Regions from separate parts of the Amycolatopsis keratiniphila genome, predicted to be linked through region 2. Evidence: riboswitches for the same ligand, from Rfam matches in the RefSeq annotation. Region 2 holds a riboswitch; the other holds the start of a gene.
The links. Region 2 has a riboswitch for glycine ahead of gcvP (aminomethyl-transferring glycine dehydrogenase). Riboswitches for the same ligand answer to the same signal wherever they lie in the genome.
Positions count from the first base shown of each region.

Region 1: linked by a shared signal. The riboswitch ahead of gcvP (aminomethyl-transferring glycine dehydrogenase) and the one ahead of gcvP (aminomethyl-transferring glycine dehydrogenase) in region 2 are both predicted to bind glycine.

Region 1 is NC_021252.1:6,833,033-6,848,195, reverse strand. Features, by position in the region: gene AORI_RS71405 (MAB_1171c family putative transporter) at 1-512, shown strand, start outside; gene AORI_RS71400 (DoxX family protein) at 597-944, opposite strand; gene AORI_RS71395 (hypothetical protein) at 973-1,662, opposite strand; gene AORI_RS71390 (ABC transporter ATP-binding protein) at 1,659-2,546, opposite strand; gene AORI_RS71385 (GntR family transcriptional regulator) at 2,543-2,920, opposite strand; gene AORI_RS71380 (PadR family transcriptional regulator) at 3,085-3,408, shown strand; gene AORI_RS71375 (DUF1700 domain-containing protein) at 3,405-4,649, shown strand; gene aspS (aspartate--tRNA(Asn) ligase) at 5,054-6,307, shown strand; gene AORI_RS71365 (YflT domain-containing protein) at 6,360-6,884, opposite strand; gene AORI_RS71360 (glutamine synthetase family protein) at 7,113-8,477, shown strand; gene AORI_RS71355 (gamma-glutamyl-gamma-aminobutyrate hydrolase family protein) at 8,458-9,171, shown strand; gene AORI_RS71350 (aldehyde dehydrogenase family protein) at 9,168-10,532, shown strand; gene AORI_RS71345 (3-oxoacyl-ACP reductase) at 10,532-11,299, shown strand; gene AORI_RS71340 (four-helix bundle copper-binding protein) at 11,580-11,954, shown strand; glycine riboswitch at 12,101-12,194, shown strand; gene gcvP (aminomethyl-transferring glycine dehydrogenase) at 12,337-15,163, shown strand, end outside.
Region 2 is NC_021252.1:4,093,546-4,108,708, forward strand. Features, by position in the region: gene AORI_RS59565 (NUDIX domain-containing protein) at 1-227, opposite strand, end outside; gene AORI_RS59570 (adenylosuccinate synthetase) at 224-1,417, opposite strand; gene AORI_RS59575 (hypothetical protein) at 1,414-2,388, opposite strand; gene AORI_RS59580 (hypothetical protein) at 2,391-3,359, opposite strand; gene AORI_RS59585 (hypothetical protein) at 3,471-3,890, shown strand; gene AORI_RS59590 (hypothetical protein) at 3,906-4,283, opposite strand; gene AORI_RS59595 (hypothetical protein) at 4,307-4,555, opposite strand; gene AORI_RS59600 (hypothetical protein) at 5,125-5,358, shown strand; gene clsA (cardiolipin synthase ClsA) at 5,396-6,007, shown strand; gene gcvH (glycine cleavage system protein GcvH) at 6,071-6,454, shown strand; gene garA (glycogen accumulation regulator GarA) at 6,580-7,047, shown strand; gene ftsR (transcriptional regulator FtsR) at 7,044-7,805, shown strand; gene AORI_RS59625 (bifunctional nuclease family protein) at 8,026-8,499, shown strand; gene AORI_RS59630 (TetR/AcrR family transcriptional regulator) at 8,579-9,223, opposite strand; gene AORI_RS59635 (MerR family transcriptional regulator) at 9,491-10,072, shown strand; glycine riboswitch at 10,119-10,220, shown strand; gene gcvP (aminomethyl-transferring glycine dehydrogenase) at 10,392-13,271, shown strand; gene AORI_RS59645 (nuclear transport factor 2 family protein) at 13,275-13,637, opposite strand; gene AORI_RS59650 (helix-turn-helix domain-containing protein) at 13,752-14,570, shown strand; gene AORI_RS59655 (aldo/keto reductase) at 14,619-15,163, shown strand, end outside.

The sequences.
Region 1 (15,163 bases), 2.7 Mb from region 2:
CGGGCGCGACGCTCAGCGTGTGGGGGCCCGCGCTGGCCGCCCCGTTCCGGTTGATCGGCATGTACCGGACGTACCGGCGGATCGAACCGTTGTGGGCCGCACTGCGCGAAGCCGTCCCGGGAATCGCGCTGGACCCGGGCCCCGGTATGCCGGGCGGTGTCGAATTCGCCTTGTACCGCAGGGTGATCGAGATCCGGGACGGCCATCTCGCGCTGCGGCCCTACTTCGATCCGGACCTCCCGCCCGTCGCGGAAGCCGAAGCACGCAAGGCGAAGGTCCCCGAAACCCGTGTGGCCGCGACGGTCGAGGCCGCGACCTTGGCCGCCGCGCTCGCCGCCTCCGAGGCGGGCCGCCGGTACGCCCCCGACGACGTTCCGGCGACCTATCTCGACGAGCCCGACATCGCCACCGAAGCGGCGTGGCTGGTGGAGGTCACCCGCGCCTGGCGACGGTCCGCCGTGGTCGGGCGGGTTCGGGACCTGGCCCGTGAATCCGTAACTCGCGTGATTTAAGCCGTAACTCGCGTGATTGAAGGCGTCATACCCGAGTTACGCCCTCGATCACGCGAGTTCCGCCTCCAATCACGTGAGTTGCGGCTAGACGACCGCGGTGACGGCGGCCGCCGCCGAGACCAGCGCGAGCCAGACCGGCGGGGCGATGTCCTTGACCCCGTCGCCTGCCCGGGCGTGGGAGATCGCCGCCCCGATCAGCAACGCCATCAACCCGATCGCCGCGGCGACCCCCACCGGCGGCCAGAAGAATCCAGCCGCCAGGCCCGCCGCTCCGGCGATCTCCAGCGCGCCGATCCCCTGGATCCCCCGGACCGAGAAGCCGAGCCTCTCGGTCCGGGAGACCAACGCCGGCTGACGCAGGACCTTCGCCACCCCCAGTACGGCGAAGATCGCGATCAGCAGCACCGACAACACCACATGAGCCACGGCCATCACGGAACTCCTTGGTGTGGAAGGACTTTCAGACGGTGACGCGGCGCATCGTGGCGAATCCGCCCGCACCGGCGAGGCAGACCAGCAACGCGAGCACCCCGGTCATCCCGCCGACGGTCAGCGTGCTGAAGAACTCCCCGAGCTTCGGCCAGGAATCGGTCCAGCTGAGCACCAGCACCGCTCCCAGCAGCACCAGGACCTGGGCCGCGCCGAACAGGACGACACCCACCACCGCGGCGCGCCGGTAGATCAGGCCGTACCACATGCCGTAGACGAACATCAGCAACAGGAACACGAACGAGGTGAGCAGGGTCAGGTACCAGGGACCGTTGAGCAACCAGGGAACGCGGAAATAGTTGAGACCGAGCCCCCAGCCCCCGGTCCCGTCTTCGATCACCTGGAACACGGTGATCCCCACCGCGTACAGCGCGGAGAGCCCGGCGACCAGCAGGATCGTGCCGAGGTAGTAGGACCGCCTCGAAACGCCGAGCGCGAGCCCGAACGGGAGCGATTTCGTCATGCTCAAGGCGCCGCAGACGAACATGAACACGAATAGCGTGAACAGGCCGCCGGAGTAGTTCTCCTCGGGTGTTTCGGGAATCAGCGAGAAGATCGCGAGATTCACCCCGAAGGCGAAGAACGTGACGCCGACCGGGAGGACGACGTACTGGAGCCGGTCCACCAGGTGGTAGCGCGCGACGTTGACCAGGGTGTTCATGCGGACGCCTCCTCTGCGGTCTGTCCGTTGGAGGTGTGCACCATCAACTGCTGCAAGGAAAGCGGCTCCAGTTTCAGGTGCAGGGCCTTCGCCTTCGCCTTGTCGGCGGGGGCGAGCGCGTCGGCGACGGTGACCGAAGCGCGCGACCCGATCTTGCGGCGATGCAGCACCCGGCGGCCGGTGACGAAGTCGTCCACCGCGAGGGCGGGGCCGGAAACCGTGACGGCCGTGCCGCGCAGTTCGTCGGCGGGCGCGTCGAGGACGACGCGGCCCTTGTCGATCATCACCACGTGCTCCAGCAGATCGGCGACCTCGTCGATCAGGTGCGTGGAGAGCAGGATCGTGCGGGGATGGGCCGAATAGTCGTCGAGCAACCGGTCGTAGAACAGCTGGCGCGCCACGGCGTCGAGACCGGCGTACGGCTCGTCGAGCAGCGTGAGTTCCGCCCGGGCAGCGAGCCCGATCGTGATCGACAACGCCGAACGCATCCCTCGCGAGAGCTTCTTGATCGGGCGTTTCGTCGGCAGATCGAAATCGCGGAGCAGGCTTTCGGCCAGTTCGGCGTCCCAGTTCGGGTAGAACCACGATGCCGCCGTAAGAGCGTGCCGCACCTTGAAATCCGGGAACTGCTGGTCTTCGCGGACGAGCACGAGGCGCCGCAGCACCCGCTCGTTCTCGACCGGGTTCTCGCCGAACACGCGGACCGAGCCGGTGCTGGCGAACTCCTGTGCGGTGACGATGCGCAGGAAGGTGCTCTTGCCCGCGCCGTTGCGGCCGAGCAGGCCGGTGATCTTGCCTTCTTCGATGTCGACCGAGACATCGCCGAGCGCCAGGTGGTCGCCGTAGCGCCGGGTCAGGCCGGTGGTCGAAATGGTCGGCGTCATGCGGCGGGTCCTCCGTTCCGGTGTCCGTTCCCGCGGATGAGCGAGATCAGGGTTTCGTCGTCGATGCCGAGGCGCTTCGCTTCGATGAGCATCGGGTCGAGGTACTGCTCGGCGAACCGCTGCCGCCGGTCGGTGAGCAGCTTCTGCCGCGCGCCGGCGGCCACGAACATGCCGATACCCCGCCGTTTTTCGAGCAGGCCGTCGTCGGCGAGCACGTTGATCCCCTTGGCCGCCGTCGCCGGATTGATCCGGTAGAAGGCGGCGAGTTCGTTGGTTGACGGCACGCGTTCCCCCTCGGCCAGGCTTCCCTCGGCGATGTCGTCGGCGATCTGTTCGGCGATCTGCACGAACAGGGGTGTTCCTTCGTCGAGCACGACACCTCCGTCCCCAGTCTTCGAGCACCCTCTCGGGGTGCGATGGTTCATTACTGGACTAAGTAACCCATGAACCACCCGTCGTCCGCAAGTGGCTTCCGCCGTGCGCACTACTGTGCAATGCGTGGTACCTTCTCTTGCGTAAGACTGGGAGGGACGCGACTGTGGAGATCAGTCAGCTACTTAAAGGCGTGCTGGACCTCGCCGTTCTCGCGGTGCTTCGCGGAGAGGACGGCTACGGCTATGACGTACTCCGAAGACTCCGCGTCGCGGGGTTGCAGGAGGTGGGCGACGCTTCGGTGTACGGGACGCTTCGGCGGCTGTACAAGGCAGGCCTGCTGACGTCCTATGTGGTGCCGAGCGAGGAAGGCCCGCACCGCAAGTACTACAGCCTCAACGAGCCGGGTCGTCAGCGCCTCGAAGAGTCGGGGCAGACCTGGCGGACTTTCGCCACGACAATGAACAGCCTGTTGGGAGAGGCAGCATGAGCACGCAGAATCCGACCGCCGTGCGGGTGTATCTGGCGAGGGTCAGGAGCGCGCTCGCCGACCTGCCCGAGAGCGAAGTCGAGGAGATCCTCGAAGACGTCCGGCCGCACCTCGCCGAGATGGAGGCGGAACTGGGGGAGAACCCCAAGGTCGACGCCTTGATCGAACGTCTGGGGAGTCCGGAAGGCTATGCCGCCGAATTGCGGGCGTCCGGCGGCTATCCGCCGCGTCCGCCCGACGCGGGCGACAAGACCACCGTGCTGAAGGTGAAGACCGGGATCGGCGGAGCGCGGTTCGCGTTCTGGGGCTTGGTGTTCTCCGTCGGCGGCTTCGCGCTGTTCGGCTTCGCGGCCGCGGTGTGGGTGCGGGTGGAACCGTTGCTGGGCCTGCTTTTCGTCGCTCCCGTGCTCGCGATCAGCGTCGCCTATGTGGTGCGGAAGGGCGTCGCGCCGATCGCGGAACTGCCCGAGGTGGTCAAGCTCCGGGAGATCGCGACCTCGTTCCAGAACAACCGGAACAGCAAGGGAGTCAACTACTTCCGCACGCTGAAGCCGGCGTGGTGGGTGCTGTGCGCGGCGGTGCTGGTGATCTTCGGCCTGCTGCTCGTGCTGCGCGACACCGAGGCCGTGCTGTTGCTGCCGCTGATGCTGCTGGCCGCCGTCGCGGTGGTCTGGGCGGGGCCGAAGCTGAAGACCGACCGGCGGCTGCTGTGGCTGGCCGTGCCGATCTCGGCGTTCGTCATCGGCAGCATGCTCGGCGGGGCGGGCGCGGCGGTCGATCTGATCGCGAAACGGTCCTACGGCGGTGGTTCCTACCCGTCGAGCTACAACGGCGGCTACAACGACAACTACGGCAACCCGCAGTTGATGTACGGCAGCCAGGACGTCGAGAATATCTACGCGTTCGACGCGGAGGGCAAGCCGCTGACCGAGATCTACCTCTACGACGAGGAGGGCCGTCCGCTCAACACGACCCGGTACGCCTGCGAGCGGAGCACGGGCGAGAAGCGGAAGGTCGGCGACGACAACCGCTATCCGCGGCCGCGGCTCGAACGGGGGGTCCAGGACTACGACGGGAACCTCAACGGCTACAACGGTTCCCGCGCTTATTGCCAGGAGAGGACCGAGGTGCCGTTCAGCGCCGCGATCCCGAAGGGAGCGCCGGTGCCGCCTTCCACGACCGCGCAGGCGCCGCCTTCTTCCCCCGCGCCGCCGTCGAACTCCACCCAGCCGACGCGCTAGGTGGCCCGGGTGGAGGCGGACGCCGGGGGCCGCCTCCACCCGCGTTTCGTCCTCTGAATGCGGTGGTTCGCGTTGCCGACGACCGCATTCAGAGGACGAAATGCGGATGCGGCAAGTACCGAAGGGGACGTAACCTCCGGGGCAACGCGCTGACGGAGACGAGTAGCCGAGAGGGCACGCGAGCCAGAGAGCCGCCGGTAGCTGGGAAAGCGGCCTCGCGTCTTTCGGTGAAGACCCTCCCGAGTGCGGGGAGGAACGGCGCCCGCGCCCCATGCCCCGCCGTCCGGCCCTCGTCACGGGCCTTCGAGGCCGCCGTTTCGGCGGCGGCGAAAGTGCGGTGGTACCGCGAGTTCCCTTCTCGCCCGCACTCCCAAGGGGTCGCGCACATCCGTACTGGAGTTGTGATGATCTCGCGTGTCCTCGCCGCCGACCTGCCCCGGCACGTCGGCGGCCGTGTCCGTATCGCCGGCTGGGTGCACCGCCGGCGCCGCCTGAAAACCGTTACCTTCCTGGTGATCCGGGACCGCTCCGGGCTCGCCCAGGTGATTCTGGCCGAACCCGGTGGCCCGCCGGAGGAGACCGTCGTCGAAGTCGAGGGTCTCGTCACCGCGAACCCACAGGCGCCGGGCGGGCTGGAACTGACCGAACCGTCCGTCGGCCTGCTTTCCGAACCCGCCCAGCCACCGCCGTTCGAGCTCTACCGTCCGTCGGTGGCCGCCGCGTTGCCCACGGTGCTGGACAACGCCGCCGTCGCGCTGCGGCATCCGCGGCTGAAAGAGGTCTTCGCGATCGCGGCGGCGAGTGTCGCCGGGTTCCGGTCGGCGTTGGACGGGCTCGGGTTCACCGAAATCCACACGCCCAAGATCGTCTCGTCGGCCACGGAGTCCGGCGCGAACGTCTTCGGCATCGACTATTTCGGTCAGCGGGCCTTTCTCGCGCAGTCTCCGCAGTTCTACAAACAGGCGCTGGTCGGGGTTTTCGAGCGGGTCTACGAGGTCGGCCCGGTCTTCCGCGCGGAACCGCACGACACGGCGCGGCATCTCGCGCAGTACACGAGCCTCGACGCCGAACTCGGCTTCGTCGGCGACCATCGCGACGTGATGGCGGTGCTGCGGGAGGCGATCGCGGGAATGGCCGCCGCGGTTCCGGAGGCGGGCGTCGAGGTGCCCGAGGAGATTCCGGAGATCCATTTCGCGGAGGCCCAGGAACTGGTCGCGCGGCTGTCGGGTGAAGACCCGCGTGGTGAGCCTGACCTCGCGCCCGCGCACGAGCGGCTGCTTTCGGAGTGGGCGCGGCGCGAACACGGGTCGGAATTCCTGTTCGTCACCGGGTATCCGATGGCGAAGAGGCCGTTCTACACGCATCCGGACCCGGCGCGGCCCGGGTACTCCCACAGTTTCGACCTGCTCTTCCGCGGGCTGGAACTGGTGACCGGCGGGCAGCGGCTGCACCGGCACGCCGACTACCTCGCCGCGCTGACCGCGCGCGGGGAATCCGCTGAGCCGTATCGGGACTACCTGGCGGTCTTCGCACACGGGATGCCGCCGCACGGCGGGTTCGCGCTCGGGCTCGAACGCTGGACGGCCCGGCTGCTCGGGCTGGCCAACGTCCGTCAGGCGACGCTCTTCCCTCGCGACCTCCACCGGCTGACCCCGTGAAAGCCGCGAGCCGGCACCTCGCGAAGAGGTGCCGGCTCGCATGGGGTGAGGCTCAGTGGTTGAACGCGCTCCTGGCGGCCAGGTCGGCCAGCAGGGCGCGGCCCTTCTCGGCGTTGCGCGGCTGGGCCAGGACGTCGTAACGCCGGGCGACCAGCTGGCTCTGCGAGATGAACCCTCGCTTGTTCTTCGACGACGCGTACCCCAGCGCGCCGAACAGCAGGTTGAACCCGATACCGCCGACCAGGCCGACGATGATCGGCACCAGCCCGGCGCCGGGGTTCAGCAGGCTCAGCACGAGCCCGAGGAACACACCGAACATCGCGCCGGACAGCGCGGAGCTGGTCAGCACCTTGCTCCAGCCCATGCGTCCGGCGATGCGCTCCACCAGGATCGGCTCGACCCCGACGATGGTCACGTCCGTGATCGGGAAGTCCGTTCCCGCGAGGTGGTCGACGGCACGCTGCGCTTCGGAGTACGACTCGTAGGAGCCGATCGGCCACCCGCTGGGCATCGTCGGGAGCTGAGCCCGCCCCTGGGGCTCGGTGAACGTGGTCTGCTGCGTGAATGCCTGTGTCATTCCTTCTCACCTCTCTTGATCCGTACAACGTCCCGGATGCGCGGATCTCCTCCCGGTGCGGCGGGATTCACAGCATCTTCTCAGCCGGGCATCGCAGACAATCCGCCCAGGGATCAACTACGGTGAGCAATGGATAACGAACCAGACCATTGACCGAGTTGACCGGGTTCGGCCGACCCGGTAGGAAGAAGCCGCAAAGGTACCGCTTCGAACCTTTAGGTGAGGCTGATGGCGAACAGGCGCGGCATGCTCACGCTGGATCGGCTCCGGGAACTGGTCGAGGACGGCACCGTCGACACGGTGCTGGTGGCGATCACCGACATGCAGGGCAGGCTGCAGGGCAAACGCTGTGCCGCCGAGTACTTCCTCAACGAGGTGGTCGAGCACGCCACCGAAGCGTGCAACTACCTCCTCGCCGTCGACGTGGACATGAACACCGTCGACGGCTACGCGATGTCGTCCTGGGAGACCGGCTACGGCGACTTCGTCATGCGCCCGGACTTCGACACGCTGCGCCTGCTCCCGTGGCAGGAAGGCACGGCGCTCGTCCTCGCCGACCTCGAACGGGTACAGGGCGGCGCGGTCGCCCCCTCGCCGCGCCAGATCCTGCGCGGCCAGCTCGACAGGCTCGCCGAGCGCGGACTCGCCGCCTACGTCGGCACCGAACTGGAGTTCATCGTCTTCGACGACACCTTCGAGTCGGCCTGGGACAAGCGCTATCAGGACCTTCGGCCGGCCAACCAGTACAACGTCGACTACTCGATGCTCGGCACCGCGCGGATCGAGCCGCTGCTGCGCCGTATCCGCAACGACATGGGCGGCGCGGGGCTGTACGTCGAGTCGGCCAAGGGCGAATGCAATCCGGGCCAGCACGAGATCGCGTTCCGCTACGCCGACGCGCTGACCACCTGCGACAACCACAGCGTCTACAAGACCGGGTCCAAGGAGATCGCCGCGCAGGAGGGCAAGAGCCTCACGTTCATGGCGAAGTACAACGAACGCGAGGGCAACTCCTGCCACATCCACATCAGCCTGCGCTCGGCCGCGGGCGAACCGGTCCTGGCGGGCGACGGTCCTGGCGGATTCTCGCCGCTGATGGAGCACTTCCTCGCCGGTCAGCTGGCGGGCCTGCGTGAGCTGACCTACTTCTTCGCGCCGAACATCAACTCCTACAAGCGGTTCGTGCCCGGGAGCTTCGCGCCGACGGCCGTCGCGTGGGGCACGGACAACCGCACGTGCGCGCTCCGCGTGGTCGGGCACGGAGACTCGCTGCGCACCGAGAACCGCGTCCCCGGCGGCGACGTGAACCCGTACCTCGCGGTGGCGGCGCTGATCGCGGCCGGGCTGCACGGCATCGAGAACGAACTGGAGCTGGAGCCGGAGTTCCACGGCAACGCCTACGGTTCCGCCAAGCCGACCGTGCCGACGACCCTGCGGGAGGCCGCGGCCCTGCTGGACGGGAGCGCACTCGCGAGGTCCGCGTTCGGGGACGAGGTCGTCGACCACTACCTGAACGCGGCGAAGGTCGAGCTCACCGCGTACGACGCCGCCGTCACCGACTGGGAGAGGATCCGTGGCTTCGAACGTCTCTGAGCCCCTGATCGGGCTCACGTCCTATTTGGAACCCGCGAAGTTCCTGGTGTGGGAGACCGAAGCGGCGCTGCTCCATCGGGTCTACGTCGACGGGATCGTCGCGGCGGGCGGGATCCCGGTCCTGCTGCCGCCGGTGAGCGAGGCACACGATCGGCTGATGTCCGCCGTGGACGGTCTCGTGCTGGTCGGCGGCGCGGACGTCGAACCGGCACGTTACGGGCAGGAGCAGCACGCGACGACGTACACGCGGCCGAACCGGGACGCGTTCGAGTTCGGCCTGCTGCGGTCCGCTTTGGACGGTGGGAAACCGGTGCTCGGCGTGTGCCGCGGGCTGCAGGTGCTCAGCGTCGCGCTGGGCGGCACGCTCGTCCAGCACCTGCCGGAGACGGTGGACAGCGCGGATCACCAGCCCGCGCCGGGGGTCTTCGGCACCACTACGGTGAGGCTTGCCGAGGGCAGCCGCGTCGCGTCGATCCTCGGCGCCGAGACCAAGGTGCCGTGTTACCACCATCAGGCGATCGACAAGCTCGGCGACGGGCTGGTCCCGGTCGGCTGGGCCGCCGACGGGACCATCGAGGCGGCCGAACTGCCCGGCGACGGGTTCGTGCTCGGCGTCCAATGGCATCCCGAACAGAATCCCGACGACATCAGGCTTTTCGAAGCGCTGGTGAAAGCTGCGAAGGAGCGCGAATGACCACGTTCGAGGTGATCAACCCCGCCACCGAGGAGGTGGTGAGGTCGGTCGAGCTGACCTCGGCCGAGGAGACCGACGCGGCGATCGCCCGCGCGCACGCGGCGTTCCCCGCCTGGCGCGCGGTGGCCCCCGGCGACCGGGCACGGCTGCTGCGCCGGTTCGCCGACGCCGTCGACGCCGACATCGAGCACCTCGCCGCGCTGGAGGTCGCCAACGCCGGCCACACGATCGGCAACGCGCGCTGGGAGGCGGGCAACGTCCGCGACGTGCTGACGTACTACTCGGCTTCGCCCGAACGGCTGACCGGCAAGCAGATCCCGGTGCCCGGTGGCGTGAACATGACGTTCCACGAGCCACTGGGCGTGGTCGGGGTGATCGTGCCGTGGAACTTCCCGATGCCCATCGCGGGCTGGGGGTTCGCACCCGCGCTCGCCGCGGGGAACACGGTCGTGCTCAAACCCGCCGAGCTCACCCCGCTCACCGCGATCCGCCTCGGCGAACTCGCCCGCGAGGCGGGGATCCCCGAAGACGTCTTCCAGGTGCTTCCCGGCAAGGGATCCGTGGTGGGGCAGCGTTTCGTGGACCATCCGGCGGTGCGGAAGGTGGTGTTCACCGGCTCCACCGAGGTCGGCAAACGGATCATGGCGGGCTGTGCCGCGCAGGTGAAGCGGGTGACCCTGGAGCTCGGCGGCAAGAACGCGAACATCGTCTTCGCCGACGCCGACCTGGAGAAGGCCGCGGCCACCGCGCCGTACGGCGTGTTCGACAACGCCGGGCAGGACTGCTGCGCGCGGTCACTGATCCTGGTGCAGTCGAGCGTGTACGACAAGTTCATGGAGCTGCTGGAACCCGCGGTGAACGGCGTCGTCGTCGGGGATCCGCGGCTGGAGATCACCGAGATGGGCCCGCTGATCTCGGCGGGACATCACGCGAAGGTGTCGTCCTATGTGGACGATTCCGCGCCGGTCGCCTTCCGTGGCAGCGCGCCCGTCGGCCCCGGGTACTGGTTCGCGCCGGCCGTCGTCACCCCGCCGGACCTGCGGCATCCGCTGGCCTCCGAGGAGATCTTCGGCCCGGTCGTCGCCGTGGTCCCGTTCGACGGCGAGGCGGACGCGGTGACCATGGCCAACCGGACCGAGTACGGGCTGTCCGGCTCGATCTGGACCCGTGACGTCGGCCGCGCCTTCCGCGTCGCGCGCGGTGTCGAGGCCGGGAACCTGTCGGTCAACTCGCATTCGTCCGTCCGGTACTGGACGCCGTTCGGCGGATTCAAGCAGTCCGGGTTGGGCCGGGAGCTCGGCCCGGACGCCGTCGATGCCTTCACCGAGACCAAGAACGTTTTCATCAGCACGGAGGAATAATGGTTCAGCGTTTCGAAGGCCGCGTCGCCGTAATCACCGGTGGCAGCAGCGGGATCGGCCTCGCCACCGCGCGGCGGCTGGCGAGCGAAGGCGCGAAGGTCGTCATCGGCGACATCTCCGCCGAGACCGGGAAAGCCGCGGCCGACGAGGTCGGCGGTCTGTTCGTGCAGGCCGATGTCACCGACGCCGAGCAGGTCGAGGCCCTGTTCCAGACCACTGTGGACACTTTCGGCTCGGTCGACGTCGCGTTCAACAACGCGGGTATCTCGCCGCCGGAGGACGACTCGATCCTCACCACGGGCATCGACGCGTGGGAGAAGGTGCAGAAGGTCAACCTGACGTCGGTGTACCTGTGCTGCAAGGCGGTCTTGCCGCATATGCAGCGGCAGGGGAAGGGCTCGATCATCAACACGGCGTCGTTCGTCGCGGTGATGGGCGCGGCGACATCGCAGATTTCCTACACCGCGTCCAAGGGCGGCGTGCTGGCGATGAGCCGGGAACTGGGCGTGCAGTTCGCGCGGGAGAACATCCGGGTGAACGCGCTGTGCCCGGGTCCGGTGAACACGCCGCTGCTCAAGGAGCTGTTCGCGAAGGACCCCGAGCGGGCCGCGCGGCGGCTGGTGCACGTGCCGGTCGGGCGGTTCGCGGAGCCGGAGGAGATCGCCGCCGCGGTCGCGTTCCTGGCGAGCGACGACGCCTCGTTCATCACCGCTTCGCAGTTCCTTGTGGACGGCGGCATCTCGGGCGCCTACGTCACCCCGCTCTGACCCCGGCCCGCGTTTAGTCCTCTGAATGCGGTGAAGTACATGAAGGCCTCCTTCCTTGCGCCTAGGTACAGGAAGGGGGCCTTCATGTACTCGGGCCGGCCGTCGCGCTCGGTACTGGGGGCCGAAGGACGCTTTCCCCTCGTCTCATGCGGTGAAGGGCCCTTTCACCCCGGGCCGGGCTGACCGTCACTCGTCCCGGTGGCTGGGATGGCGGCCCGCTGACCTGCGCTGTAGTCCTGAACGCGAAGCCAGCATCCAGGACCACCCAGGAGGCCAGAGCATGACCCGGCAGATGAGCACCGCCATGCGTGACTGCATCGACCTGTGCAACGAGTGTCACGTCCGCTGCGAGGAGATGATGACGCGCTGCATGGAGATGGGCGGCGCGAAGCTCGGGATGATGATGGTGACCTGCGCGGACATGTCCCGCATGTGCGCCGACATGATGATGCGCTGCTCCGCGATGATCGCCGACCTCGAAATGATGCGCATGTGCGCGAAGATGTGCGGCCTCGCCTCCCAGATGATGCGCATGTGCGCCGACGAGTGCGCCAAGACCGGCGACGCCGAGCTCGCCGACGCGGCCGACATGATGAGGCGCTGCGCCGAGCTCTGCGGCACGATCACCGCCGAGATGATGATGGAGAACGCGTAACTCGCGTGATCAGGGCCGTCACTCGCGTGATTGAAGGCGTAACTCACGAGTGACGGCTCCGAACACGCAAGTGACGTCGTCGGCGGTGAGTAGACGCGCGCTGAACAGGCCAGGTACGGTGTGCGCACAACTACAGACAGGGCCGTCGAGCTGGAGCGGGAGAGCCCCCACGAACGTGGTGGGGCACCGAAGGAGCAAACTCCCCGGAATCTCTCAGGTACCCACTACCGCTTCACGCGAGGCCACTCTGGAAAGCAGGCGCGCAAGTGCGCCTCACCCAAGGTGAAAGCCACCCTCATCGGTGGTGAAACTCTCAGGTGCCATGACAGAGGGGGAGTTCCCAGCGCACCGGTCTATCCGGCGCCTGACCCAAGGAGCTCCCTTGACCAGTACGTCCTTCGACGACCGGCACATCGGCCCCTCGGAGTCCGAGCAGGCCAAGATGCTCGCCGAGGTCGGCTACGGCAGTCTCGATGCCCTGGTGCAGGCCGCGGTGCCGTCCGCGATCCGGGTCACCCGCGACCTCGAACTTCCCCCCGCCGCGTCCGAAGAGGACGCCATCGCCGAGCTTCGCGCGCTCGCCGCGCTCAACAAGCCGATGACGCAGATGATCGGCCTCGGCTTCCACGACACGGTCACCCCGGCGGTCATCCGCCGCAACGTGCTGGAGAACCCGGCCTGGTACACGGCGTACACGCCCTACCAGCCGGAGATCTCGCAGGGCCGTCTCGAAGCCCTCCTCAACTTCCAGACCATGGTCTCCGAGCTGGCCGGTCTCGCCACCGCGAACGCCTCCCTGCTCGACGAGTCCACCGCCGTCGCCGAGGCCGTCATGCTGATGCGACGCGCGTCGAAGGCGAAGTCGAACAAGGTCGTCCTCGACGCCGAGTGCCTGCCGCAGACCATCGCCGTCGTCCGCACCCGCGCCGAGGCCATGGGCGTCGAGGTCGAGGTCCGCGACCTGCTCACCGGCCTGCCGGAGGAGTTCTTCGGCGTCGTCGTCCAGTACCCGGGCGCTTCCGGCGTGCTGCGCGGCGCGGGCTTCTACTCCGCCATCTCCGAGACCGCGAAGGCCGCCGGCGCGCTGTACACCGTCGCCGCCGACCTGCTCGCCCTCACGCTGATCACCGCGCCGGGTGAGTTCGGCGCCGACATCGCCGCCGGTTCCACCCAGCGCTTCGGCGTCCCGCTCGGCTACGGCGGCCCGCACGCCGGGTTCATGGCCGTCCGCGCCGGGCTCGAGCGCTCGCTCCCGGGCCGCCTGGTCGGGGTCTCGGTCGACGCCGACGGCAACCCCGCGTACCGCCTCGCCCTGCAGACCCGCGAGCAGCACATCCGCCGCGAGAAGGCCACCTCCAACATCTGTACCGCGCAGGTCCTGCCTGCCGTGCTCGCCGCGATGTACGCGGTCTACCACGGTCCGGACGGCCTCAAGCGCATCGCGACCCGCGTCCACGAGCTCGCCGCCGGGCTGGCCGGGGCGCTGCGCGAGGGTGGCGTCGAGGTCGTCCACGAGGGCTTCTTCGACACGGTCCTCGCCCGGATGCCCGGACAGGCCGAAGCGGTCGTCGCGGTCGCGCGCGAGAACGGGATCAACCTCGGCCCGGTCGACGCCGACCACGTCCGCATCGCGGTCGACGAGGTCACCACGCCCGCGATCATCGCCAAGGTGCTCAACGCGTTCGGGATCGAAAACCAGGCCGGAAGCGCCCAGGCGCTGCCCTCCGGCCTCGGCCGCGAGAGCGAGTACCTGACCCACGAGGTCTTCCACTCGCACCGCTCCGAGACCGCGATGCTGCGCTACCTGCGCGGACTGTCCGATCTGGACTACGCGCTCGACCGCGGCATGATCCCGCTCGGCTCCTGCACGATGAAGCTCAACGCCACCACCGAGATGGAGCCGATCAGCTGGCGCGAGTTCGCGGGGATCCACCCGTTCGCCCCCGCCGACCAGGCCGAGGGCTACCACACGCTGGTCGAGCAGCTGTCGAGCTGGCTGGCCGAGGTCACCGGCTACGACAAGGTGTCGCTGCAGCCGAACGCGGGCAGCCAGGGCGAGCTCGCCGGCCTCCTCGCGATCCGGGCGTACCACCACGCCAACGGCCAGACCGAGCGCGAGGTCTGCCTGATCCCGTCGTCCGCGCACGGCACGAACGCCGCCTCCGCGGTGATGGCCGGGATGCGCGTCGTCGTGGTCAAGTGCACCGACGAGGGCAACGTCGACCTCGAAGACCTGCGGGCCAAGGTCGAGGCCAACCGCGACACGCTGTCCGCGATCATGGTCACGTACCCGTCCACGCACGGCGTGTACGAGAACGGCATCGACGAGCTGGCCAAGATCGTCCACCACGCGGGCGGCCAGGTCTACGTCGACGGCGCGAACCTCAACGCGCTGCTGGGGCTCGCCAAGCCGGGTGAGTTCGGCGGCGACGTCTCGCACCTGAACCTGCACAAGACCTTCTGCATCCCGCACGGTGGCGGCGGCCCCGGCGTCGGCCCGGTCGCGGTCCGCGCGCACCTCGCGCCGTACCTGCCGAACCACCCGCTGCTGGAGAAGGCCGGCCCCGAGACCGGTGTCGGCCCGATCAGCGCCGCCCCGTACGGCTCGGCGTCGATCCTGCCGATCTCGTGGGCGTACGTCCGCATGATGGGCGCGGGCGGGCTCACCGCCGCGACGCAGGTCGCCGTGCTCGCCGCGAACTACGTGGCCAAGCGCCTCAACCAGCACTACCCCGTGCTCTACACCGGCCAGGACGGCCTGGTCGCGCACGAGTGCATCCTCGACCTGCGCGGGCTCACCAAGGAGACCGGCGTCAGCGTCGACGACGTCGCGAAGCGCCTGATCGACTACGGCTTCCACGCCCCGACCATGTCGTTCCCGGTCGCGGGCACGCTGATGGTCGAGCCGACCGAATCCGAGGACCTCGGCGAGATCGACCGCTTCATCGAGGCCATGATCGCCATCCGCGCCGAGATCGACGCCGTCGCGCAGGGCAAGTGGGCCGCGGACAACAGCCCGCTGCGCAACGCCCCGCACACCGCGGAGACCCTCGTCGGCGACTGGGACCTGCCCTACGACCGCGAACTGGCCGTGTACCCCGCCGGAGTGAACCGCAAGTCCAAGTACTGGCCCCCGGTGCGCCGCATCGACGGTGCGCGCGGGGACCGTAACCTCGTCTGCTCCTGCCCGCCGCTCAACGCCTACGAGA
Region 2 (15,163 bases):
TGTCCGGTCGCCGAGACCGCGTCGGGCGGGAGGCCGAGTTTGCCGACCACCGCCCGGCTCGCCGCCTCCCGCAACCGTTCCCCGAGCCCCAGTAGCACCCCGGGCAGGGCGAGCTCCCCCTCGAAGGGCTCAGCCGCCCGCGGCGCGATTCCCAGCAGCACGTTCCGGGTGCCGGGGGCGAACCGCACCACGAGCACGTCAACGGACACCGGCGTCGAATCGATCACGCGTTGATTGTCGACCTTGCCTCCGCGACCCGGTAACCCGCCCTGTCCGGGCCGTACCCCATGACGGCCACCGGCAGCCGCGCGCCGAACCACGCCAGCGGATCCGGCAGATCGACGGCGGCCGAACCGTCCCGGGGCACGACCTTCAGCCCGGTCGCGTCGAGATGGGTCACCGCGAGCGCGTCCACGCCATCGCAGGCCGCGATCGCGTAATCCAGCAGGGCCGCGTCGAGATGGCCCGCCCGCCACGCGCCCTGGAACTCGCCGGTTTCGTTGTGCGCCTCGGGAAAGCGGGCGAGTACGGCGGCGGATTCGGTCGGCAGCGGTCCCGCGCCGTGCCGGGTGAGGTACGTCCGCGTCACCCCCACGACGGTGTGCGGACGCCCGCCCAACAGGGCACGGGCGTTGTGCGGCGTGGTCGTCGACCAGGTCGTATGCGGATGGAACCCGTGGTACTGGTCGAGGAGAGCCCCCTGCGCTCCCTCGAACACCAGCCGCCCGGAATCCGCCAGCCGCCCCGTTTCGTCCCCGTCGGTGATCCGCACCGCGCCCGCGAAATCGCGGTACAGCGCCACCAGTTCGTCCACGCTGTGCGGTGGCGTGGCGAGCGGCGCGTAGAACCGCGCGAGCGCGTCCAGCTTGCGCCGCAACACCGACGGCCGGGCGCAGTCGGCGACCGTGGGCGCTTCCCCCGGCGTCCCGATCACCTCCTGGCTCTCCACGACGTCCCCCGGCGCGGCCCCGGGCAACAGCGAGTACCAGACGGTCTCGCCGATGCCCTTGCCGCACGAACCGTGCCGGTTCACGCCGCGGGCCTGTTCTCTGGCCCGGTTGGCGTAAATGTGGAACGGCGTCGTGAGCAGAGCCCGGCCGTCCACACTCAGCAGCGAGAGCGGATTCCGGACGCCGACCGCTTCGAGCCGCCGGGCTTCCGCGGCCAGCGCGAACGGCTCGACGAGCACGAACCGTGACAGATGGGTGGGCACGCCGGCGAACGTGCCCGCCCCGAACTGGCTGAAGGTGTGGTGCCGCCCGTCCACGACGACGTTGTGCGCGGCCTGCGCGCCGCCGTTGAAGCGGACCACCGCGGTGGTGGGCCGGGCGGCGCAGAGCGCGTCGACCACCGCGCCCTTGCCTTCGTCGCCGAAGCCGAGCCCGACCACCACCACGTGACCGTCCAGGAGACTCATCGCAGCACCACGTCGCTCGGCCCGTCGGCCTCGGGCACCGCCGACGTGACGACCGATTTGGTGCCCAGCCTCGCCAGCGCCTTGCCGACGGCCTTGCTTTCGGCGACCGAGCCGACGTCCGCGAGGTCGGCGAGCGCGCGGTCGACGTCGACCACCCGCTCTTCCAGCCCGATGGTGGCGGCGATCAGTTCGCATACCGCGCCCGGGTCGTCCAGCTTCAGGAAGTTCTGGCCAAGCAGATCGCTCCAGTGCTCACCGATCTGCGGGTCGTTGTAGTACGAAGACTGGTTCGGCAGCACGAAGTACACGTGCCACTTGCGGGCCAGCTCCCGGTACACCGAGGCCGGGTCGATGTCCTCCCGCACGTCGTCCCCGATCACGCGGCGGATGTGACGGGCCTCCAGCGCGGGCTTGTTCAGCTCGTCGCCGATGATGAACAGATAGCCCTTACGACCGCGGTTCTGCCACGCGTCGGTCACGACGTGCCGCGCCATGAAGTACGCGGCCAGCTCGTAGGACTCGCTCTTCTGCCCGCCGCCCCCGCCTTCGAGGAAGATCGTGCGCAGCTGCTCGTCCATCCGGTTGTCCGATTCGAACTGCCCGACCTGTAAGGGAACCCGGTCGCTGTCGGCGTCGCCGATCGCGCCGAACAGCACCTGCGGGTCGGCCAGGTAGCCCCGGCGCTTCAGCAGACCGTGCAGCTTGCCGAGCTTGCCCTGCATGATCCGCGGCACCCGGCGCATCGACCCGGTGACGTCGAACAGCACCGCGATCGGCGTCGAATCGGTGTGGTCGGCCGAATCCCGGCATTCCCGCACGGCGTTCAACGGGTCGAGCGCGGGTGCGACCTTCCATTCCTTCGCGGGCTTGGAGCGGAGATCGGCGGTGTAGCCGAAGTCGTCCTCGCCCTTGGCCGCGCGGAAGGTCTTCGCGGCGGCGTAGGCGTTGTCGTCCCAGTGTCCGTGTCCCATGGTCAGGCTCCTGTCTCGGGGATGATGAACGGTCGGAAGGTGCGGGGGCCGTACAGGTCGGCGAGCAGTTCGTCGTACTCGTCGAGCAGATCGACGGCCTCGGGCCGGTGTGCCGGGATGTCCTGGAGGCATCCCTCGGCGAACTGGCGTTGACGGGTTTCGTCCGGTGCCAGCAGTTCCAGCATCAAGCTGTGGAGCATGTGGACGTCGGTGGCCGCGGTCATCGGCAGTCCTTTGTGGACTTCCGGTGGGTAGTGGACGGATTTGTCGGCCGCCAGCGGAAGCGCACCGTCTTCGACGGCGAAGGACCATCCGACGACGACGATGCCGTGCTGTGCCGGATGAACGAGCACGTTGTCCGCTGTCAGGTGGCCGTGGACGACGCCCGCCCGATGCGCGCCTGCCACGGCACGCAGGAGGCGACGATGCATCCAGGCGTAGTCGCGGCCGTCGAGCCCGCCGGGGAAGGCCTTCCCGATGTCGGCGAGGGTGAGGAAGCCGTCGACGAGCGGATCGAGGACGCTGAACGCCCGATCGCCCCTGGCCACGGGGCCCGACGTGTCGAGCAGCCGCGGGTAATAGGGGCGCAGCCACCGGTGCCGTTCGGTGAAGCCGTCGAGTGCGCGCAACGCCTCCCATTCGGCGTGGATCAGCGGGTTGAGCGCCGGATCGCGGACGAGTTTGACCAGATGCGGGCCGGTGGTCCGGTAGGTCGTGGCGACACTGCCGACCGCGTGCGGCGCGACGAGCGTGTACGCCGACGTCGCCGTGGTGACCGTCTGACGCCGGGACCGTTTCCACTCGTCGTGGAGGCGGTTGAGCATGGCCGCCGCGCGGTGGGCCCGCGCGTCGCCGGGATTGCGGTCGGGGTGGAGCACGGCCGCCAGTTCGCGGTAGCGATGGCGGGCGAACAGCGCGGCCGGGTCGGCCGCGTCCTCGACCGCCTTCATGGCGTCTTCCCTGGTGAGCATAGTTTGAGTCTAGACGACTCTTACTTCGGCCGGCAAGGGGGTGGGTACAAATCCCGTGCCGCTCCGTCGCCTTGGCGAATAGCCTGGAACGGTCGGGAAGAAGGGACTTTCTTGTCAGGTGGACCGGGGACTTCCAGGTTTCTCTGGCAGATGCTGCTGGGCGGGATCCCGCTCGTCTTCCTGTTGTGGGTGACCGGGGGAGCCCTCGGCGACCGTGTGCGCGAGCTGAACACCGGAGAGGACGTCACGGTCACCGCCGTCTCCGGATGCGTCGAGGAAGGGCCGCCGATGAGCGGCCGGTTTCCCTATTGCGAGACCGGGTGGCGGTTCGACGACGGGCGCACCGGTCAGGGGAGGATCGACGGTGAAAGGGTCGCGGAGGGCGACAGGATCTTCGCCGGTGACGGATTCGCCTACCGGTCGAAGACTTCGCGGGTCTTGAGCCTGGTGGTCGTCGCGCTCGTCGGCTTGGTCCTGTTCGGAATGCTGATCGGGCTAGGCGTCCTGTACCGGCGGCTTCGCGGGAAGTGACGCCGCCGGCCGTGCTCAGCTCCTGGTGGCGTCGATCTGCCGGTCGTCCTCGGTCGAACAGCTCGTCACCGGATCGTTCGGTCCACTGCCGCAGGTCCAGGCACCGATCACCACCGGCCCGGGGCCTTGCGGCGACGCCGCTTCGGCGGGTGTCAGCTTGGCGAAGTAGTCCGTGAGCACCTGTGTCGCTTCGCCGCAGTCGGTTTTCCCGCGTGCCACGACCTTGTTCTTCGCGCCTTGAAGTCCGGCGATCTCGCCGCAGGGTGTTCCGGCGGGTGCCGGCGTGGAAGCGGGGGAGGACGGCGGCGGCGCGGCCGCGGGCGCGGGATCGGCGCCGCAACCGCTCAGCAGGACGACGGCGAGCGCGGCGGGAAGCACGGCGAGGCTCTTCATGGGCCCTTCTTCTCGGGGATGGTTCATTCGACGGGGACGACGGCGGCGAACACGTTCTGCTCGCCCTTGCTGCAACTGGTGCCACCTTGGGCGGCGGGAGCGCCGGAGACGCACAGCCAGCCGTCCACGGTCTCGCTGACCGGCTCGTCCGAGCCCGCGGACTGACGTCCGGCGATCCTCTTGTGGAACGAATCGACGATCCCGGTCGCGTCCGCGCACGAGACACCCGGCCCGTTGAGCACCTGCAGGGTCAGCCCGCTCGCCGCGGTCACCGTTCCGCAGGAACCCTGTACCGGTTCAGCGGGTTTCGGTGCGGGGGCGGAAGTCGGGGCGGCGGACGGACTCGGCGCGGTTGGGGACGGGATCGGCGGCAGTGACACGCTGGACGCGCTCGAGGAGAGCGCGGGCGATGAGACCGACATCGAAGTGACTGGCGGTGGCGGAGCTTCGCCCGAACAGGCGGCGAGCGTTCCGGCGACGGCACAGACCGCGAACAGGCGCCGCCACGTTCCCGTGGTCGTCGAGACGGGCAAGGCGATCCTTTCGTCGGCCGGTCGTGGCCGGCCCATTCTGACCCGGCCGGGCCCGATGTCGTGGCATTGAGCCACGTTCGATTCGCGGGAGGCTATCGCGGCCGCGCCGCCGCGATACGCGAGGACCGCCCAATCACTGTCCACTGTGGACAATTAATATGCCGTTCACGGCGCGGCAACACCCTGCTGTCGTCGCGAACCGATCGGACGAATCCGGCGCCGAGCCGTTAACGCGCGGCCCCGTTCTGCCGAAAAGGAAAGTAGCGCTCCGGCGTGTCCCAGTCCCCGTCACCGAAACCGTGAGAGCGATGAAGACCGACGAACAGACCGACCCCGCGTCACCCCAGGCCACCGCACCGGCGAGCACGGAGCTTCCCCCGACGGCCCCGTGCACCGTCGTCTGGTGTGGCGGCCGCCCGTACGTCCTGGAGAACTCGGCGGGCCACCATCGCTGGATGGGCACCGACCACCGAGGCAGGCCCGTGGCACTGACCAGCGCGGACCTGCAACGCCGCGGCTGGACGCACACCCGGGCCAGCTGACGCGGGAGGACCTGCCGCCGCTGGCTAGGCTGAGCGGGTGAGTACGCCCCCCGAACCGAGCGTGACCAGCGAAGAGCCTTCCCTGCTGCGGCAGGCCTTGAACGTCCCCAACATGCTTTCGATCCTCCGGCTCGCCGGGGTGCCGGTCTTCCTGTGGCTGCTCCTCGGCCCGAAGGAGGACGGCTGGGCGCTCGCGCTGCTCGTGTTCAGCGCGCTCACCGACTGGCTCGACGGCAAACTCGCCCGCTGGCTCAACCAGATGTCGCGGCTCGGCCAGCTGCTCGACCCCGCCGCCGACCGGCTCTACATCCTCGCGACCCTCATCGCCTTCCTGATCCGCGACATCATCCCGTGGTGGCTGGTGGTCCCGCTGGTCGTGCGGGAGGCCGTCCTCGGCGTCTGCGTCCTGCTGCTGCGCCGCCGGGGGTTCGCCCCGCCGGAGGTCACCTACATCGGCAAGGGCGCCACCTTCGTGCTGATGTACGCCTTCCCGTTCCTGCTGCTCACCCAGGGCGGGTCCGACATCGCCGCGATCGCCCGGCCGATCGGTTACGCCTTCACGGCGTGGGGTGCGGTCCTGTACGTCTATTCGGGCGTGCTGTACATCGTCCAGACCGTGCGCGCCTTGCGGGAGGCGCCGGGCGCGTGACCCGGCGGGATGCGAAACTGCGCGCGTCGGTTTCGAGTGAGGGCATCAGAAAGGGGAGCGGCGTTGTCCACTCCAGAAGAACTGCGGTACACCGAGGAGCACGAGTGGGTCTCCGTGCGCGACGGCGGGCTCGTGCGCGTGGGCATCACGGAGTACGCCCAGGACCAGCTCGGTGACGTCGTGTTCGTCGAACTGCCCGAGGTCGGCAAGCAGGTCGGTTCGGGCGACGCGTTCGGCGAGGTCGAATCGACCAAGAGCGTCTCGGAGCTGTTCGCCCCGCTCGACGGCGAGGTGGTCGCGGTCAACGACGCGGTGACCGAGTCGCCCGAGCTGATCAACAGCGACCCGTACGGCGAGGGCTGGCTGATCGAGCTCCGTCTCGACGACGCGAGCTCGGTGGAATCCCTGCTGGAGGCCGAGGCGTATCAGGCGCTGATCAAGGAATAGCCGCAGGCCGTGGCCCTTCGGGAAGACAAGGGGGAGCCGCGGGCCGGAGATTCGATCAGGCACGGTACGTTTGACCTCCACACGTTCTTGAGTAGTGGCAACACACATGCGTTAGGAGAGCTCAGGTGAGCACGAACGACGGGCCCGGCGTTCCCCCGGAGCAGTCTCCGGAGCGGACTTCTGTCTTCCGGGCCGACTTCCTGGCCGACGTCGAAGGCACTGAGGCTCCTCCGGCTGCCGAGGCCCCCGTCCAGGGCGTGGACGCGCTGCCCGCGGGTTCCGCGCTGCTGGTCGTCAAGCGGGGCCCGAACGCGGGTTCGCGCTTCCTGCTGGACCGCGACACCACCAGCGCGGGGCGGCACCCGGACAGCGACATCTTCCTCGACGACGTCACGGTCTCCCGGCGGCACGCCGAGTTCCGCCGTGAGGGCGGCGAGTTCGTCGTCATCGACGTCGGTAGCCTCAACGGCACCTACGTCAACCGCGAGCCGGTCGACCAGGCCGTCCTCGCCGGTGGCGACGAGGTGCAGATCGGCAAGTTCCGCCTGGTCTTCCTGACCGGCCCGGGATCCGGGGGCCAGGGGGCACGGTGACGGCGGCCGGGCGGCCTGATCGGGATGCGTCGCAGCGCGATGGGTTGAGCATCGGGGCCGTGCTGGCACAGCTGCGCGGCGACTTCCCCGATGTCACCATCTCCAAGATCCGGTTCCTCGAGGCGGAGGGTCTGGTCCAGCCGGGCCGGACCCCGTCGGGGTACCGGCAGTTCGCTCCGGCGGACGTGGAGCGGTTGCGGTTCGTCCTGTCCGCCCAGCGGGATCACTACCTGCCGCTGAAGGTCATCAAGGAACAGCTGGACGCGGCGGATCGGGGTGCCGCGCCGGAAGCGGCGATGCCGAGGCTGCCGCGGAAACTCGTTTCGCTCGAAGCCCCCGGGGAGAACGGCGGACTGCCGTCCCCCGGGGACTTCGAGACCGATCGCGAGATCAGGCTGACCGAGGAAGATCTGCTCCGCCAGGCCGGCATCGACGCCGCCACCCTGGCTGAGCTGCGGCAATACGGTCTGGTGCGCCCAGGTGCGGCGGGGTTCTTCGACCCCGACGCGGTCCTCGTGGCCAAGACCGTGAAGGCGATGACCGAATTCGGTATCGAGCCGAGACATCTGCGTGCCTTCCGGGCGGCGGCCGACCGCGAGGTCGGCCTGCTGGAGCAGATCGTGACCCCGGTGTATCGGCATCGTGACGAGGACGCCAAAGCGAGGGGCGACGAGGTCGTCCGGGAGCTCGCGGCCTTGACCGTGGCGTTGCACACGCTCTTGGTGAAGGCCGGAATACGGGCTGTCACGGGCGGTTGAACGGTTCCAGGGGACCGGGAGCCGTTGTGAGGCCACTTGTCAATGCCTGAATGTTCGGCACCCTATGCCGTACCGTGAGAGTCGGGTTTGCCACGGGCGAACCGAGAATGTCGGAGACAGCGAGCACAGCGCTCGGAAGACGGGTAGCGTCGGGACTACCGTCGCTTGGTCGTCGAGACAAGCGTTGCGGCCCGTGCGCACGAGAGGGAGGCGAAGCCCGATGAGCGAGATGCGCGTCGTCGGCGTGCGGGTGGAGCTACCCGCGAATCAGCCGATCTTGTTGCTGCGGGAAACCGAAGGCGAGCGTTACCTGCCGATCTGGATCGGCTCGGTGGAGGCCACCGCCATCGCGTTGGAGCAGCAGGGAGTCCGCCCGGCCCGTCCGCTGACCCATGACCTGCTCAAGGAGGTCATCGGCGCGCTGGGCCGTGAGCTGGAACAGGTCGTGATCACCGACCTGAAGGAAGGCACGTTCTTCGCGGAACTGGTCTTCGACGGGGACATCCGGGTTTCGGCGCGGCCGAGCGATTCGGTGGCGCTGGCGCTGCGGGTGGGGGTGCCCATCCACGCCGTCGACGCGGTGCTGGAGGAAGCGGGCCTCATCATCCCCGACGAGCAGGAGGACGAGGTCGAGAAGTTCCGCGAGTTCCTCGACTCGGTCTCACCGGAGGACTTCCGCGGCGCGGACACCTGATCCCGGGAACTTGACCGAAGGGGCGGCGCCTGCCGGTGCCGCCCCTTCTTTCGTACGCGTTTAGTCCTCTGAATGCGGATCAGGCCGCGGTCGCCTTGAGGAACAGGTCGGCCAGCTCGCGGCCGTACCGCTCCAGGTCCAGCTTCGGATCCGCCGCGAACTTCGCCGCGACGCCGTCGATGGCCTGCGCGATCGACAACGCCATCACGTCCGCCGCGAAGTCGCCGAAAGCGCCTTCCTGCTGGCCCTGGCGCAGCTGACGTTCGAGCCGCCCGGTCCGGAACTCCTCGACGAGCGGCGCCGACATGAACCAGCCCTCGGCGTCCGAGCCGCTGGACGCCATCTCGACCATGACCCGCACCAGTTCCGGGTACGAGCCGAGGAAGGCGATTTCCGCCTCGATGTAGCCGCGCAGCAGCCCGGCACGGTCGGTCGTGCCCTCGATGCGCTCTTCGAGGAACTTGTCCTTCATCCCGGTGGCGGTGGTGACCACGGCCTGCATCAGGCCGGCCTTGTTGGTGAAGTGGTAGGAGATGATCCGGGTGCTGGACAGCCCGGCCCGCTCCTTGATCTTCGCGAACGACGTCTTGTGGTAGCCGAAGTCGGCGATCGTCGCGATCGCGGCCCCGACGATCTGGGCCCGCCGGGCCGCCTCGGTGACCGACAGCCCCAGCTCCGCCTGGACCTCTTGCAGGGCACTCTGGGTGGAGGGATTTACTTGCATGAGTAAAAATTAACACGGCCGAGTAAATCCGGCAAGCATGCGGCCGAACGGGGGACTGTCCTCGACAAGCCTCAAGAAGAGCTTGAGGCCGACCGCGCGTCGCGTTGACCGGTTTGCCGGACGCGCTTACCGTCAATGAAGGTGAATCGCCAAGGTGTGATTCGGATGTCTGGGGCATTCGTCTTGACGAGGAACTCCGGTGCGGACTCCCGTGGGTCCGCGCGGCTTTGTTCGCCGGCCGCCAGGTCGGGCGAGGGGAGGCATGGCGTGGTCGAGGCTGGTAGCCCTCAAGAGCCGCTCGTTCCGGTCGCTGACGGCGAGCAGGGCGAGCTGTTCCCCGACTCTTCCCTTCCGGACGAACTCGTCGGCTACCGCGGTCCCGCCGCCTGCCAGATCGCCGGGATCACGTACCGGCAGCTCGACTACTGGGCCCGCACGAAGCTGGTCGCGCCGAGTATCCGCACGGCGCACGGTTCCGGCTCGCAGCGGCTCTACTCGTTCAAGGACATCCTCGTCCTGAAGGTGGTCAAGCGGCTGCTGGACACCGGCGTCTCCCTGCAGAACATCCGCGTCGCCGTCGACCACCTGCGCCTGCGTGGCGTCCGCGACCTCGCCAAGGTCACCCTGTTCTCGGACGGCACCACCGTCTACGAGTGCACCTCGCCCGAAGAGATCGTCGATTTACTCCAGGGCGGGCAGGGCGTCTTCGGGATCGCGGTCAGCGGCGCGATGCAGGAGATCAGCGGCACCATCCACGAGTTCCCGGCCGAGCGGGCCGACGGCGGCGTGATCGAAACGGTCACGCCGGACGAGCTCACGCAGCGCCGTAACGCGCGACGCACCGGCTGATCATGAGGCCGCGGGAGCGGCAGGGTAGGCTCACTTCCGCGGTCGACGAATCCGCGCGGGAGAGACCGAGTCGATAACCGTTGAGCTCGGCGCCGAAGGAGCAAGTCCTCCCCGGAACCTCTCAGGCACCCTGGACCGCGCGGAAGAGACGCCTCTGGAAAGTGGTTCGCCAGGTCACAGCCTGGCGGCCCCGCCGACGGTGCAAGCCCGGCTCAACACTCGGGCGAAACTCTCAGGCGCCCCCTCGGGGGTACGGACAGAGTGGGGAGGGCCAGGACAATCCGTCCCGGCCCCACCCCCGCGTCTTGGGAGGTCCCCGATGGAGCCCGTGTCACTGGCCGCTCTCGAATCCGGAACCCCCTTCGCGGACCGGCACATCGGCCCCGATGCCGAAGAGCTCGCGCGCATCCTCGACGTCGTCGGCGTCGCCTCCCTCGAAGAGCTCGCCGAGCGGGCCGTCCCCGCGTCGCTGCGGGAGTCCGCGACCCCGCCCGACCTGCCGCCGCCCGCCACCGAGACCGGGGCGCTCGCCGAACTCCGCACGCTGGCCGCGCGCAACCGGCCGATGGTCCAGATGATCGGCCTCGGTTACCACGACACCGTGACCCCGCCGGTGATCCGCCGCAACGTGCTGGAGAGTCCGGCCTGGTACACCGCGTACACGCCGTATCAGCCGGAGATCTCGCAAGGGCGCCTCGAAGCGCTGCTCAACTTCCAGACCATGGTCGCCGACCTGACCGGCCTGCCGATCGCCAACGCGTCCATGCTGGACGAGGCGACCGCCGCGGCCGAGGCGATGACGCTGGTCCGCCGGGCGGGCAAGGCGAAGTCGAACCGGTTCGTGGTCGACGAGGACACCCTTCCGCAGACGATCGAGGTGCTGCGCACCCGCGCCGAACCGCTCGGCATCGACCTGGTGACCGCGGACCTGTCCCAGGGCATCACCGGACTCGGGCTCGGCGGCGACTTCTTCGGCGTGCTGCTGTCGTATCCGGGCGCTTCGGGGGTCGTCCGCGAATGGGAGCACACCATCGCCGAGGTCAAGGCGCTGGGCGCGGCCGTGGTGATGGCCGCGGATCCGCTCGCACTGACCCTGCTGCGGCCTCCCGGTGAACTCGGCGCCGACGTCGCGATCGGATCGACGCAGCGCTTCGGCGTCCCGATGGGCTTCGGCGGCCCGCACGCGGCGTACCTCGCCGTCCGGCAGGGGCTCGAACGGCAGCTGCCCGGACGGCTGGTCGGGGTTTCGAAGGACGCCGATGGCGCGCCCGCGTACCGGCTCGCGCTGCAGACCCGCGAACAGCACATCCGCCGCGAGAAGGCGACGAGCAACATCTGCACCGCGCAGGTGCTCCTGGCGGTCATCGCGTCGATGTACGCGGTGTACCACGGCCCGGAAGGGCTGCGCGCCATCGCGAACCGCGCGCACCGGATGGCCACGGTGCTCGCGGCGGGCCTCGCCGAAAGCGGTGTCGACGTCGTGCACTGCGAATTCTTCGACACCGTCACGGTTTCCGTCCCGGGCCGCGCGGCGGGGATCGTCGGTACGGCACGGGAACTCGGGGTCAACCTGCGGCTCGTGGACTCCGACCACGTCGCCGTCGCCTGCGACGAGACGACCACCCGTGAGCATCTTTCCCTGGTGTGGAAGGCGTTCGGGGTCGCGGTGTCCGATGTGGACTCGCTTGACGCGGACACCGCGGACGGCTTCCCGCCGGATCTGCGCCGCACCAGCGACTACCTGACCCATCCGGTCTTCCACGCGCACCGCTCGGAGACGGCGCTGCTCCGGTACCTGAGGGCGTTGTCCGACAAGGACGTCGCGCTCGACCGGAGCATGATCCCGCTGGGCTCCTGCACGATGAAGCTCAACGCCACGGCCGAGATGGAGCCGATCACGTGGCCCGAGTTCGCCGGGCTGCATCCGTTCGCGCCCGCCGAGGACGCGGCCGGTCTGCTCACCGTCGTGAAGGATCTGGAGCGGTGGCTCGCCGGGATCACCGGCTACGACGCGGTCTCCCTGCAGCCGAACGCCGGAAGCCAGGGCGAGTTCGCCGGTCTCCTGGCGATTCGCGCGTACCACCGCGAACGCGGGAACGCCGCCCGTGACGTCTGCCTGATCCCGTCCAGCGCGCACGGGACGAACGCGGCCAGCGCGGTCATGGCCGGGATGCGCGTGGTCGTCGTGAAATGCGACGACGAGGGCAATATCGACCTCGGGCACCTCAAGTCCACTGTGGACGAGCACGCGGACGACCTCGCCGCGATCATGATCACCTACCCCTCCACGCACGGCGTGTACGAGGACACCGTCCGCGAAGTCTGCGCGCTGGTGCACGACGCGGGCGGCCAGGTGTACGTCGACGGCGCGAACCTGAACGCCCTGATCGGGGTGGCGCAGTACGGGAAGTTCGGCGCGGACGTCTCCCATCTGAACCTGCACAAGACCTTCTGTATCCCGCACGGTGGCGGCGGACCGGGCATCGGCCCGATCGGGGTCCGCGCGCATCTGGCGCCGTACTTGCCGAACCATCCGCTGCAGCCGGACGCGGGCCCGGCCACCGGGGTGGGGCCGATCAGCGCCGCGCCGTGGGGGAGCGCGTCGATCCTCCCGATCTCCTGGGCCTACGTCCGGATGATGGGCGCGGAGGGCCTGAAGCGGGCGACGCTGACCGCGGTCGCGAACGCCAACTACGTCGCCAAGCGGCTCGCCGAGTACTACCCGGTCCTGTACTCCGGGCACGACGGCCTGGTCGCGCACGAATGCATCCTCGATCTCCGCGCGCTCACCAAACGGACCGGCGTCACCGTGGACGACGTCGCCAAGCGGCTGGCCGACTACGGGCTCCACGCGCCGACGATGTCCTTCCCGGTCGCGGGGACGCTCATGGTCGAGCCCACCGAGAGCGAGGATCTCGGCGAACTCGACCGGTTCTGCGACGCGATGATCGCGATCCGCGGCGAGATCGAGAAGGTCGCCGCGGGGGAGTGGCCGCTGGAGGGCAGCCCGCTGCGGAACGCCCCGCACACCGCGCGTTGTCTCGCGGGCGAGTGGGATCGTCCGTACAGCAGGGAGATCGCGGTGTTCCCGGCCGGGTTCACCGCGTCGAAGATCTGGCCCCCGGTGCGGAGGATCGACGGGGCCGCGGGGGACCGCAACCTCGTCTGCTCCTGTCCGCCACCGGAGGCCTTCGCGTGATCGTCAGCCGGGCATCTTGTCGAGAAAGCCCAGCACCTGCTTGATCCGTCCGTCCTCGACGGTGATGACGTCGAAACCGATCGCCAGCGGCTCCTCCGCGCCCTCCGGGCCGAGGTACCACTGGAATCGCGCGATGTCGTGGTGCGCGTCGGGCGCCGCGGGCAGGCTGAACTTCAGCCCCGCGAACTGGGCCTGCGCGCCGGCGATGAAGCCGTCGACACCGTCGTGGCCGGTGACGGCGCCGAGCGGGTCGGTGTAGGCGGCGTCCTCGGTGAAGATTTCGGCGATCAGGGCGCGGCGCTTGTCCGCGTCGGTCTCGTTCCACACGGCGATGTACTGCTCGGCGACGCGCTGGATGTCCGACATGGTGTCTCCTCGTTTCGTTGTGGGGTAACCGATGCCGCAACTCTGTCGGCCGGGGGCGGGTCCCGTCGATTACGCGGGAGGTAATGGCGGCGCGGCACCCGGGCCCGTAGGTTCGTGATCGTGACGACCACAGTGAGCGCGGGCCGCCCCGTCGGGGAACTCCTCCGTGAATGGCGTGACCGCCGCCGGATCAGCCAGCTGGATCTCGCCATTTCGGCGGACATCTCCACTCGGCACCTGAGCTTCGTCGAAACCGGCCGGTCCAAGCCCAGCCGCGAGATGGTGCTGCGGCTCGGCGAACATCTGGAGGTGCCCTTGCGGGAACGCAATCAGCTGCTGCTGGCCGCGGGGTACGCGCCCGCGTACGCCGAAACCGGGCTCGCCGCCCCGGAGCTGGCGGCCGTCCGCAAGGCGGTGCGCCAGCTGATGACGGGCCACGAGCCGTACCCGGCCGCCGTCGTCGACCGCTGGTGGAACCTGGTCGACGCCAACGCGAGCATCTCGCTTATGACCGGCCTGGTCTCGCCGGCCTTGCTGGCGCCCCCGGTCAACGTCCTGCGGGTGACACTGCATCCGGACGGGATGGCGCCGTACGTGCTGAACCTGGGGGAGTGGCGTGCCCATCTGCTCGGCAGGCTGCGGCGGCAGGTGATCCAGACCGCCGACCCGATGCTGACCGAGCTGCTGGAGGAACTGCTCACCTACCCGTGCGCGGATCCCGTTCCCGAGGTGGAGGTCCCCGGGCCGGGTGACATCTTCGTCCCGCTGAAACTGCGGCACGAGGACGCCGAACTCACGTTCTTCAGCACGGTCTCCACCTTCGGGACGCCGCTGGACGTCACGGTCGCCGAGCTGGTGATCGAGTCCTTCTTCCCGGCCGACGCGGACACGGCGGAGTATTTGCGCGCGTACGCCGCGCGCGGGATGGAATGATGCGGGGGAAGAAGCCCTGCCGCAGACCCCAGTGAGGATTTCCCTTCCATGGCCGTGCCTTCCGTCGTCCTGAACAACGAGGTAGCCATCCCCCAGCTCGGTTTCGGCGTCTGGCAGGTGCCCGCAGCCGATACGGCCAAGGTCGTCCGGACCGCCATCGAGGCCGGGTACCGCAGCATCGACACCGCCGCGTCGTACCGGAACGAAGCCGGTGTCGGCGAGGCGATCCGCTCGGCGGGAGTACCCCGCGACGAACTGTTCATCACCACGAAGCTGCCGAATCCGGGCCACGGTTACGACGAGGCGCTGCGGGCGTTCGACGCGAGCCTCGCGGAGCTCGGGCTGGACCACGTCGACCTGTACCTGATCCACTGGCCGATGCCCGCCCGCGGGAAGTACGTCGAAACCTGGCGGGCGCTGGAAAAGCTCTACGCGGACGGCCGGGCGCGGGCCATCGGGGTGTCGAACTTCCACGTGCCGCATCTGCGGCGGCTGTTCGACGAGACCGGGATCGTGCCCGCGGTCAACCAGGTCGAGCTGCACCCCCGGCTTCAGCAGAAGGCGTTGCGGGAGTTCCACGCCGAGCACGGCAT